DNA from 4 places in the Serratia sp. OS31 genome. Region 4 is predicted to be linked to each of the others. Evidence: predicted binding sites of a transcription regulator. Region 4 holds the regulator's gene; each other region holds the start of a gene.
What was found. The regulator LexA, encoded in region 4, represses DNA repair genes until DNA is damaged. The targets are predictions, from matches to a motif close to TNCTGTATGTACATACAGNA.
Positions count from the first base shown of each region.

Region 1: dinB (DNA polymerase IV) is a predicted target of LexA. The motif match lies at 1,699-1,718, and genes of this name have one in related genera.
Region 2: mutH (DNA mismatch repair endonuclease MutH) is a predicted target of LexA. The motif match lies at 1,410-1,429, and genes of this name have one in related genera.
Region 3: sulA (SOS-induced cell division inhibitor SulA) is a predicted target of LexA. The motif match lies at 1,160-1,179, and genes of this name have one in related genera.

Region 1 is NZ_JACJFQ010000030.1:18,285-21,405, forward strand. Features, by position in the region: gene pepD (beta-Ala-His dipeptidase) at 1-544, shown strand, start outside; gene dinB (DNA polymerase IV) at 623-1,684, opposite strand; gene H5P17_RS20745 (glycerophosphodiester phosphodiesterase family protein) at 1,892-2,776, shown strand; gene nqrM ((Na+)-NQR maturation NqrM) at 2,965-3,121, opposite strand, start outside.
Region 2 is NZ_JACJFQ010000012.1:20,934-24,054, reverse strand. Features, by position in the region: gene H5P17_RS12125 (TerC family protein) at 1-595, opposite strand, end outside; gene mutH (DNA mismatch repair endonuclease MutH) at 691-1,377, opposite strand; gene rppH (RNA pyrophosphohydrolase) at 2,074-2,601, shown strand; gene ptsP (phosphoenolpyruvate--protein phosphotransferase) at 2,614-3,121, shown strand, end outside.
Region 3 is NZ_JACJFQ010000003.1:71,333-74,453, forward strand. Features, by position in the region: gene yccS (YccS family putative transporter) at 1-308, shown strand, start outside; gene H5P17_RS04240 (TfoX/Sxy family DNA transformation protein) at 309-968, opposite strand; gene sulA (SOS-induced cell division inhibitor SulA) at 1,201-1,707, shown strand; gene ompA (porin OmpA) at 2,066-3,121, shown strand, end outside.
Region 4 is NZ_JACJFQ010000028.1:54,806-57,926, reverse strand. Features, by position in the region: gene dinF (MATE family efflux transporter DinF) at 1-715, opposite strand, end outside; gene lexA (transcriptional repressor LexA) at 817-1,425, opposite strand; gene H5P17_RS20150 (diacylglycerol kinase) at 1,547-1,915, opposite strand; gene plsB (glycerol-3-phosphate 1-O-acyltransferase PlsB) at 2,064-3,121, shown strand, end outside.

The DNA of each region.
Region 1 (3,121 bases), on a different contig from region 4:
CAGCACGTCTCAGGCGATGACCGCAGACAGCCAGCAACGTTTCCTGGCGCTGCTCAACGGTACGCCAAACGGTGTGATCCGCATGAGCGACGCGGTGAAAGGCGTGGTGGAAACCTCACTGAACGTGGGCGTAGTGACCACCAGCGACAGCGAAGCGGAAATCATCTGTCTGATCCGCTCGTTGATCGACAGCGGTAAAGATTACGTGGTCGGCATGCTGACCGCGCTGGGCCAGTTGGCCAACGCCAAAGTGGCACCGAAAGGCGGCTACCCTGGCTGGCAGCCGGACGCTGACTCACCGGTCATGCATTTGGTACGCGAGATCTATCAGGACCTGTTCAACAAGACGCCGAACATTATGGTGATCCACGCCGGGCTGGAATGCGGCCTGTTTAAAAAGCCTTATCCGAATATGGATATGGTGTCGATTGGGCCAACCATCACCGGGCCACATTCGCCGGATGAGCAGGTGCATATCGAAAGCGTGGGTCTGTACTGGAAGCTGCTGACGGCGCTGCTGAAGGCTATCCCAGAGCGCGCGTAATCTGCCGGGTTCGGCACGCTGAACCCCAGAAATGACCGAGCAGTTCAGATAAGGGCGCAATTGTAGATTGCGCCCTTATTATTCCCACGGCAGCAACAGCTGGCGCTCCAACTGCGGATCCAGCAGCGTCACGTGCAAACCTACCAGCCGCACCCCTCGTCCTTCACGCCGCTCGCTCCATGCCTGACGCGCTACGTTGATCAAATCGTCTTTGTTCAGCACCGGCCAAACGTGTTCCTGCGTTGTTTGCTGGAAATCCTGAAACTTCAGCTTCACGCCTTGGCGGGCGATATGCAGATCCGGTTTTACCTTACGCAAGCGCATTTCCAGTTCCGGGTATAGTTTTTCGACGATCAGCGCTTCGCACTCTTCCCAGGCATGAATGTCCTCCGCCAGCGTGCGTTCTACCCCCACCGACTTGCGCAGCCGCTCAGGCGAAACCTCACGCAGATCGATGCCCTGACAGCGTTCCCAAAGGACGCGGCCAAACTTGCCAAAGCGCTTTAACAACGCTGCCAAATCGTACTGCTGCACATCGGCGCAGGTGATCAACCCCACTTCTTCCAGCCGTTTGGCGGTCACTTTTCCCACGCCCGGGATTTTACTCAGCGGCAGTTGCTGTAAAAACGCGGGAACCTGCGCCGGGGTAATGACGTATTGGCCGTTCGGCTTATTCAGCTCCGAGGCGATTTTGGCGAGGAATTTGATGGGCGCGATACCGGCAGACGCGGTGAGGTTCAGTTCATCGGCTATAGCCTGACGGATTTGCTCGGCGATCAGCGTCGCCGATCCGTTGCACTGGCTGCAGTCGGTTACGTCCAGATAGGCTTCATCCAGAGACAGCGGTTCTATCAGCGGGGTGTAGCGGGCAAAAATTTCACGGATATGCAGCGAGGCTTCCTTGTATGCCGCCATTCGACCGGGCAGCAGCTTAAGGTGCGGGCAAAGCTTGAGCGCCATCGCTGTCGACATGGCACTGTGTACGCCATAGCGACGCGCAGGATAGTTGGCGGTGCTGATCACCCCACGCCGGTCGGCGCTACCGCCAATCGCCAACGGAATATCGCGCAGGCTGGGATCGTCGCGCATTTCTACCGCCGCGAAGAAGCAGTCCATATCGACATGAATGATTTTACGCATCGCCCCTCCAATAACACTGTATAAGTATACAGCCAATAATGGAAAGCTCAAGCCTCGGCAAAACTCGGATCAGCTCGGAGAAAACAGGGTTTCACCCAATTATCTTCGACTTGTTAAAAAAGCGTAATTTTTGAATAGTACGCTGTGGCAAATTAATCGCCTCAATTACTGATAACAATAAACCTTACGCACAGGAAGGTGCCCTACATGAAAACATTCTCGGTCTATTTATTCGCTTCAGCATTATCCCTGATCTCCCTTGCCGCGAGCGCAGCCCCTGCCATTATTGCGCACCGCGGCGGCACTGCCGACGCACCGGAAAATACCCGCGTCGCGATTGAAACCGCACTGAAAAACGATGCCGACGCCATTTGGATCACCCTGCAGGAATCCAAAGACGGCGTTATCGTGCTGTACCGCCCTTCAGATCTGAAGGCGCTGACCAACCAACAGGGTTTGGTCTCTGCTTACACCGCCGAACAACTGGCAAAAGTTGACGCCGGCTGGTCATTCGCCAAAGGGGAAACGCATCCATTCCGGGGGAAAGGCATTGGCATTCCTCGGCTGGATGAAATACTCAACGACTTCCCCAAGGTCAATTTCTATCTGGACATCAAGTCACCGGATGCCGATCCGGCCCAGTTCGGTAAAACCTTGCTGGCAACGCTGGAGAAAACCGACAGCCTGAACCGCACTCGCGTTTACTCCACCGATGCCAAATATTTGCAGGCGTTACCGCCGGCTATCAAGCGTTTTGAAACCCGCGATGAAACCCGCGATCTGCTGGCGAATATCAGCCTGTCGCACCTGTGCGAACTGAAGCCGGATAACCAGAAGCCACGCTGGTACGGGCTTGAACTGAAGCGGGAAGTGGAAGTGGTGGAGAAATTTACCCTGGGCGAGGGGCGCTCCAAGGCGTTTCTGACCTGGGATAAAGAATCGATCGACTGCTTCCGTTCGCAAGGGCCGGCGCACATCGTTCTGTTTGGTATCAACACCCCGGCAGACTACCAGCAGGCGCTGGCGCTTGGGGTCGACGGGGTGATGGTCAACTCACCGGCCGACGCGAAAAACTTTCGCCAGGCCAAATAACCGATAGAAAAAGGGGCGCTGCATGCGCCCCTCAGATGGCTGACAAAATCCTTTGTAGTTAAAAGTCCTGCTCTGGCTCCAATAAAAACAAAGAATTATGTCTTCTGATTTACCCCAAACATCCGAAAACCACGCTTTTCGGGTGTTTGTCATCTGACTACAAGGGGCGCTGCATGCGCCCCTTGTAGTCAGATAATCCGGTGCTTTTCCAACTGCTGCTGGCGCAACGCCTCTTTCTCCAGGCGTTTTTTACGCGCATCGCAAGGTTCCGGACAGTCGCAGACCTTATCCATCCCCAGCGCCGTAATGCCGCCGCAGCTGCCCTGCAGGCTTTTACGTTTAAAC
Region 2 (3,121 bases), on a different contig from region 4:
GGGTGAAGCCCACCAGGATCAAGAATGCCAGCGCCAGCATTTTCACCGAAGGATGACGGTTAACGAACTCGCCAATCGGCCGGGCGGCGAACATCATGACGCCCACGGCAATCACTACCGCTGCCATCATGATAAACAGATGATCGGACAGGCCTACCGCGGTGATCACCGAATCCAGGCTGAAAATGATATCCAGCAGCATGATCTGCACGATGGCACCGAAGAAGCCGTGCACTTTTGTGTGGTGCTCTTCGTCCGACCCTTCGATAGTTTCATGGATCTCTTTACTGGCTTTCCAAATCAGGAACAGCCCACCCAGCAGCAGGATCAGATCGCGAGCCGAAACGCTGTGGTCCATAACGCTAAACAGCGGATGGGTCAGACGGATCACCCAGGCGATAGAGGCCAACAGCCCCAGACGCATTAACATTGCGCCGGCCAGCCCGATGCGACGCGCCTTGTTCTGCTGGGCTTTCGGCAGTTTAGACACCACCAGGGAAAGGAAAATAATGTTATCAATACCCAGAATGATCTCAAGAATGGTCAGCGTACCTAACGCTAACCAGGCATTGGGATCCATAATCCATTCGAACATTGCCAAGCCACACCTTAATAAAAAGCAAAGGCTGAATTATACGCGTTTATTGATAAGGCGACACTGTTAGCTAAACACAGCCTAAACAAAAGCGATCAGATTAAGAAATGTCTTGCCAGCAGCGCGGCGGTGAAGCTTTTTTTCAGATAGAAACCGCGCGGCAAAGTGAGGATCGGCTGGCCTTGCTCGCCGATGGCTTCGGTCAGGGCTTTGCTGTTGGCCGCCTTGGGGCGCAGTTGCAGCACTTCGCCGTGCCGTGCGGTGATCCGTTCTACGTGGCCGAGCACGATCAAATCCATCAGTTCTTCCCAGTCGCGGCGCAGCATCTCTTCTTCTTCCTCATTGGGGCTCCATAATAGCGGTGATCCTATGCGCCGCTGCGCCAGCGGGATTTGCCGCTCGCCTTCCACCGGGATCCACAGCACCCGCGCCAACTTGTGGCGTACGTGGCTGCTGGCCCAAGTGACACCGCTGTTGCCGGTCAAGGGGGCTACGCAGACGAAAGTGGTTTCCAGCGGCTTGCCGGCGGCGTCTATCGGGATGGTTTTCAGCTCGATGCCCAACTCGGGGAAATCCTGTTCCGGCTTGCTGCCGGCCATGGCCCCAAGATACTGCTCCAGCAGCATGCCAACCCATCCTTTATCCCGCTTCAGATCGTTGGGAATAGGCAACTGCGCACGTGTCGCCAGTTCTCCCAACTGACAGCCGGCAAGCTGCTGCGCCCGTTCAAACAGCTGCTGTTCATTTTCGGGAGGGGGGGGCAGAGGAGATAAAAACGCCATAATGCGAGCCTGTTAAATTTGGTTGAAAAACGTACTGTATTTGTACACAGCGAACCTGGGTGGGCAAGGTCTGGGGAAAAGAATAATAGTAGCATGATTTTTCATGACTTTTTTCCCGCTACGTGACCGGGGAAAAATTCAGGGCGACGCTTGTGCACCTGAAGCCACCGACAATAAACAGGATCTTACACCTATTTATCCACAGATTTATGGGATAACCCAAATTTTTACCGATCACTGGTTCGATTTACAGCCTTGACGCAGGGGGTTTTTTGCGAAATTGTCCATTTTGTGCGTAACTCATACGGATAATCTGTGGATAAAAACGACGTTGGTGGATCTTTCGCCAGGGTAAGATCCTAAACGGATATAGATCACATTTTTGCTCTGTATAGGGTTGTTGATAAATAACTAACTTAATGTTTTTAATGGTGTAATTTTGTTTTCGTTTTTATGGCGATTTTGAGTTCACCAGAGTTTTACCGGCTTATCCCTTGAGTTCTACACACACCTATCCACAGAAAAAGTGAATAAAACCGCGTGTAAACGGCTTCACATGTTTATAACTTTGCCATTATCTGTGAGTTATCCCAATGTTATCCGGGCTGCGGTGCCGCAAAGCAGTGGTTTACCGCCTGTAGCTTGTGTGAAACAATCAGGGTATCTATGCGAATTTAAGCTTATCGAGGTAGTCCGGTGATCGATGATGATGGCTACCGCCCGAATGTTGGTATCGTAATCTGTAATCGTCAGGGGCAAGTCCTGTGGGCTCGCCGTTACGGTCAACACTCCTGGCAGTTTCCCCAAGGGGGGATCAACCCTGGTGAAACCGCAGAACAGGCCATGTACCGTGAGCTGTTCGAAGAAGTGGGGCTGAGCAAAAAGGATGTGCGTATCCTGGCCTCAACCCGCAACTGGTTGCGCTATAAATTGCCAAAACGTTTGGTGCGTTGGGACACAAAGCCGGTTTGTATCGGCCAAAAGCAGAAATGGTTTCTGTTGCAGTTAATGTGCAATGACGCTGATATCAATATGCAACGCAGCAGCACGCCGGAGTTTGACGGCTGGCGCTGGGTGAGTTTTTGGTATCCGGTGCGCCAGGTGGTGTCGTTCAAACGCGACGTTTACCGCCGGGTGATGAAAGAATTCGCCGTCACCGTGATGCCGATGCAGGAGCAGGCAGCACAGCGGCAGACCCCCGCTTATCGCCGGAAGAGAGGTTAAGTTAAGCCGACTATGCTCACGCGCTTGCGAGAAATTGTTGAGAAGGTGGCCGCGGCGGCCAGCCTGACAGATGCGCTGGATCTTTTGGTTAATGAGACCTGTCTGGCAATGGATACGGAAGTCTGTTCTATCTATCTGGCAGACAATGACCGCCGCTGTTATTACCTGATGGCGACACGCGGGTTAAAAAAACCGCGTGGGCGCACTATCGCACTGGCCTTTGATGAAGGCATCGTCGGCCTGGTTGGGCGCCGTGCGGAGCCGATAAACCTGGCGGACGCGCAGAGCCACCCCAGCTTCAAATATATTCCCCAGGTGAAGGAGGATCGGTTCCGATCCTTCCTTGGCGTGCCGATCATTCATCGCCGCCAATTGCTGGGCGTATTGGTGGTTCAGCAGCGTGAGCTGCGCCAGTTTGACGAAAGCGAAGAGTCTTTTATGGTGACGCTGGCCACGCAAATGGCCGGTATCCTTTCCCAATCGCAGCTTAACGCTCTTTTTGGCCAGTATCGCCAGACGC
Region 3 (3,121 bases), on a different contig from region 4:
TGCTGTGTTTGAACCACACCTTGTTAAGTTATATCTCGGCGTTGGGGGCACACCGTGAACGCCTGAATAATCCTGCGACCCTGGATCTGCTGAATGATGCTGTCTGTTATGTCGATGGCGCCTTGCACCAAGAAGAACAGGACAGTCGGCGCATCACTCAGGCGTTGGAAAGCCTGGCTGAACGAATTCAACACGCGGCGCCGGAACCGGAAAGCAAAGATCAATTGGTGTTGCAGCAGATTGGGTTGGTGATTGAGCTCTTGCCGGAACTCACGATGCTCAATGCGCAAATAGGTAAATCGGCATAATCATTCGGGGCCTTTCATCAGGCCCTGGACTCTTGGGTTATGGCCGTGGCTAAGCAACATCATGGTGCGCTCAAACCAGTACGTCAGCTCGCTGCGTAATTCCCAAGGCAAAGCGGCGTGATGATAGCCGGCAATTGCCCCGCCCAACGAAAGCAGCACCCGCAGCCCTAAATTTTTTTGCTGCTGCAATAGCCGAAGATAACTGCGTTTGGCCCCGTTTAAGCGCAAATCATAAACATTACAAATACCGACTCGCCACAGCAAACGTTCCATGTTGATGTCGATGTTCGGTAAGGTTTTTAACCGACTCTGGTTGTCCGCTTTAACCTCTAGCTCCCGGCGCGCTTCGCGAATAGCCTGCCAGGCTAACCCAACCAACTCATCCCTATCACGCCACAGGGTCTCATCCACCCAGTAATAGCGCATAGTGATTGGCACACCACGTTTGGAGTAAACCATATTGACCATGCCGCGTGAGCGAAAGACCGATTCCAGCCCCTCCGTAGCGCGGAGATAAAGTTCTCCTTCAGCGATAACTGCGAACATGATGCCGTCGGCCAGTACCCCGTAGCCCCCGAACTGCGAGCGAGTAGTGATAGTGCCTAATGCGCAAAAACAAGCCTTGGCTTGTGCGATCCTTCCCGTTGATTTCCCTTTCATAACGTTCTCCTGGTGTGAGTTTCCGTTCTATCATTTCTCGTATCAATGAAATAAAACTAACGCGAACAAGTAATTAGAAAAATACGCACTATCCATGGGCATGCCAATCACAAAAGTCTGCCGTATAAAAAATGATCGCAATTATGCGAGGTGCTACGAAGATTTGGGTTGATCTTACTGACAACTGGATGTACTGTATAAACATACAGTGACACTACGGGCGGGATACTTTATGCGTACTCAATCACTCTACAAAACCCATTTCAGCCACACCTCTTTTGCGGTGAACAATGCTGCAGAAAACACAGATGCCGGCAACAAAAATGGCCTTATCAGTGAACTTGTTTACAACGAGCATCAGCCCGCGGTGGCGCAACTGCTGCTGCCTTTGCTACAGCAGCTGGGCATGCAGTCTCGCTGGTTGTTATGGCTGACCCCACAGCAAAAGCTGAGCAAAAGGTGGCTGCAGCAGTCCGGCCTGCCGGTTGGGAAAGTGGTGCAGCTGAGCCAAATCAGTCCGCTGGACACGGTTGAAGCAATGGAAAAAGCGTTACTGACGGGAAATTACAGTGTCGTACTCGGCTGGTTACCCGATCTTACGGAAGAAGATCGTCTAAAATTAAGACGTGCGGCAGAATTAGGTAATGCTTACGGGTTCATTATGCGTCCTCAACGTGACATAAACCCGATTCACGGACAGTGTTCCACCCTAAAAATTCACTCTTCTTTGTATCATTAAGTAAATTTAGGATTTTTCCCATCATTTTCATCGTTCTGCAAGGGAACCTTTATGGGATCAGGGGAAAAGCGAGTGCGGCTGCGGTTCCGCGGCCCAAAACGAAGGCTAAATTGCTCGTTTTTTTGCCGGTTAATGTTAGTAAATATGTACGATTCCGCGTTTTTTTTTAGAGCTTTATCACATCACACTTGTAACTTTCGCGCCACGTTGTAGACTTTACATCGCCAAGGTTGCTCTATAACGCCAGATAAACTGGCCGAGTAACAAACGAGGGCTCAAACCTTGGCGAAGGAATTTAACCAAGGGCTTAAAACAGCTTTAAAGCTCATTGCCTATTTGGATGATAACGAGGCGCAAAATGAAAAAGACAGCTATCGCATTAGCAGTGGCACTGGCTGGTTTCGCTACCGTAGCGCAAGCCGCCCCAAAAGATAATACCTGGTACACCGGTGCTAAACTGGGCTGGTCCCAGTACCATGACACTGGTTTCTACGGCAACGGTTACCAGAATGGTATCGGCAATGGTCCGACCCATAAAGATCAACTGGGTGCTGGCGCGTTCCTGGGTTACCAGGCGAACCAATACCTGGGCTTCGAGCTGGGCTATGACTGGCTTGGCCGTATGCCTTACAAAGGCAGCGTGAACAACGGTGCTTTCAAAGCACAGGGCGTTCAACTGGCAGCTAAACTGAGCTACCCAATCATCGACGATCTGGACATCTACACTCGTCTGGGTGGTATGGTATGGCGTGCAGATTCCAAAGCTAACTACGGCAATGGCACTCGTCTGAGCGACCACGACACTGGCGTTTCTCCGCTGGCTGCAGTGGGTGTTGAGTACGCACTGACCAAAAACTGGGCTACTCGCCTGGACTACCAATTCGTTAGCAACATCGGTGATGCAGGTACTGTCGGCGCACGTCCAGACAACACCATGCTGAGCCTGGGTGTTTCTTACCGTTTCGGTCAGGATGATGTTGTTGCTCCAGCACCAGCTCCGGCTCCAGCTCCAGTTGTTGAAACCAAGCGTTTCACTCTGAAGTCTGACGTGCTGTTCAACTTCAACAAATCTACTCTGAAAGCAGAAGGCCAACAGGCTCTGGACCAGCTGTACACCCAGCTGAGCTCCATGGATCCTAAAGATGGTTCTGTTGTAGTTCTGGGTTACACCGACGCCGTTGGTTCTGACCAGTACAACCAGAAACTGTCTGAAAAACGCGCTCAAAGCGTTGTTGACTACCTGGTATCTAAAGGTATTCCTTCAGACAAAATCTCTGCACGTGGTATGGGCGAAGCTGATTCCGTCACTGGCAACACCTGTGGCTACAAAGCTGGCCGTGCTACCAAAGCACAGATCGACTGCCTGGCACCAGATCGTCGCGTAGAGATCGAAGTTAAAGGTATCAAAGACGTT
Region 4 (3,121 bases):
GCAGACGCCGCAGGTTGCCGCGCCAGGCAGTGCGCAGCATCGGCAAGGAAATACCACGCAGGCGCATGACACGCCAGGACAGCCAGAAGCCCAGCAGCAGCGTGGCATACTCAGAAATGGCGGTCGCCATCGCCGCACCTTGCACATTCCAGCCCAGCCCCATCACCAGCCAGATATCCAGCACGATATTCAATAAATTGCCGACAATCAGCAGGATCACCGGCGCACGTACGTATTGCACGCCAAGCAGCCAGCCAAGGATAACCATGTTCGCCAATGCCGCCGGCGCGCTCAGCCAGCGGATCTCGAGGAACAATCGGGCCTGCTCCAGCACGGCTTCGTCGCCACCGACGACCTGCAGCGCCAAGTCGATCAGCGGATGGCGTAACGACACAATGGCCACGCCGGCCAATACCGACAGCAGCAGCGGCTGCATAAAGGCACGCGCCAGCCCCTGTGGATTTTGCGCGCCCAACGCCTGCGCCGTCAGACCGGTGGTGCTCATTCGCAGGAACAACAACAGCATAAACAAGAAGCTGGTCGCCATGGCGCCCACCGCCACACCGCCCAGATAAACAGGGCTGTCGAGGTGACCGATCACTGCGGTATCCACCAGCCCAAGCAACGGTACGGTGATATTGGAGAAGATCATGGGTAGCGCCAGGCGCCACAAGGCTTTATCGGTATCGCTGGTGAAGGCGGAAAGCAGGCGCATAGTGAAATGTTCCCGTGGCAATGCGGTTTTAATCGGTCAGAAATGACATCGCCCCAGAGCTGGGGCGATTTAAATCAGAGGGCAGCGTGCAGGCTTATGGGTTAAACCCAGTCGCCGTTGCGGATCACGCCGACCGCCAAGCCTTCAATGGTGAAGTTCTGCTGACGCAGATCAACCACAATCGGCTGGAATTCGCTGTTTTCCGGCAGCAGCTCAACCACGTTACCGTGCTTTTTCAGCCGCTTGACCGTCACTTCATCTTCGATGCGCGCCACAACCACCTGGCCATTACGCACGTCCTGAGTTTTATGCACCGCCAGCAGGTCACCGTCCAGAATACCGATATCACGCATCGACATGCCGTTAACCCGCAGCAGGAAATCCGCGCTCGGTTTGAACAGGGAAGGATCCACCTTGTAGTGGCCTTCGATATGCTGCTGCGCCAGCAGCGGCTCCCCGGCAGCCACGCGGCCAATCAGCGGTAAACCCTCTTCATCTTCCATCAGCAACCGAATGCCGCGCGAAGCGCCGGAGACGATTTCGATGACGCCTTTACGCGCCAGCGCTTTCAGGTGTTCTTCTGCGGCATTTGGCGAACGGAACCCCAGACGCATGGCGATCTCGGCACGCGTTGGCGGCATGCCAGTGGACGAAATATGATCGCGAATCAGATCATAGACCTCTTGCTGTCTGGTAGTTAGTGCTTTCATTCCGCCCCCTGTTTGTTTATACAGTCTTGCTGTGAGTATATACAGGTAAGTGCGGCTTGGGAACCGAAGAATGAATAAAAATCAGGGATTAGCGACCCGGATCGCAACGAGCTCGCTTTGCTCAGACAAAGTGCTGCCACAGCACCGTGCCCCAAACAAACAGCGCCAAAATCACCGCCAACAATACCGCCGCCGACCCCATATCCTTGGCCCGGCCGGACAGCTCGTGGTACTCGGTCCCCACCCGGTCGACAATCGCCTCAATCGCGCTGTTGAGCATCTCGACAATCATCACCAGCACCACCGACCCAATCAGTAAAATGCGCGCTATCGCACCCACGTCCAGCCAAATCGCCAGTATGATAGCCAGCACGGTCACCACCAACTCCTGGCGGAACGCCGCTTCGTGCTGCCAGGCAGCGGAAAAACCTTTATAAGAGTAGCCGGCGGCTTTAATAATACGGGTCAGGCCGGTTGCTTGGTTCGTCATGTTTTTAGTGCCTTTCGCAGAGGTAAGTCATAATTAAACAGTCTAGGCCAGGAAGCGCTCACGGCTCCCGGTTTTCCAACACCACAGATCTGCTACCCGGTTTCTGGTATGCTTGCGGCGCATTGCTAACAAGAGGCTTCACGTTGTTATGTCAGGTTGGCGTAAAATTTATTATAAACTATTGAATTTACCACTCAAATTGTTGGTAAGAAGTAAGGTTATCCCTTCAGATCCGGTCACGGAGTTAGGGTTGGATCCCTCACGGCCGATTTTGTATGTTTTACCTTATAATTCCAAGGCGGATTTACTGACGCTGCGCACCCAGTGCCTGGCGCAGGATTTGCCCGATCCTCTCAATCCGCTGGAAATAGACGGCACCGTGCTGCCCAGCCACGTGTTTATTCACGACGGCCCGCGCGTATTCCGCTACTACACGCCGAAAGAAGAGTCGGTAAAACTGTTCCACGACTATCTGGATCTGCACCGCAGCAACCCGGATCTCGATATTCAGATGCTGCCGGTTTCGGTGATGTTTGGCCGCTCTCCGGGGCGCGAAGGCCACGGCACGCCGCATCTGCGCTTGCTAAATGGCGTCCAGAAATTCTTCGCTGTGCTGTGGCTCGGCCGCGATAGCTTTGTGCGTTTCTCCAATACCGTTTCGCTGCGTCGTATGGCGACCGAGCATGGTACCGACAAGATCATCGCGCAAAAGCTGGCCCGCGTAGCCCGAATGCACTTCTCGCGCCAGCGTCTGGCTGCCGTAGGCCCAAGCCTGCCGGCCCGTCAGGACCTGTTCAACAAGCTGTTGGCGTCCAAAGCGATCGAAAAAGCGGTTGAAGACGAAGCGCGCAGTAAAAAAATCTCCCACGAAAAAGCCCAGCAGAATGCGATTGCACTGATGGAAGAGATTGCCGCCGACTTCTCTTACGAGACGGTGCGCCTTTCCGACCGCGTGCTGAGCTGGACCTGGAACCGGCTGTATCAGGGCATCAACGTCACCAACGCCGAGCGGGTACGTCAGCTGGCCCAGGATGGCCACGAGATCGTTTATGTGCCCTGCCATCGCAGCCACATGGACTATCTGCTGTTGTCCTACGTGCTGTACCATCAGGGCCTGGTGCCACCGCACATTGCGGCCGGCATCAACCTCAACTTCTGGCCGGCCGGGCCGATCTTCCGTCGCCTGGGCGCGTTCTTCATCCGCCG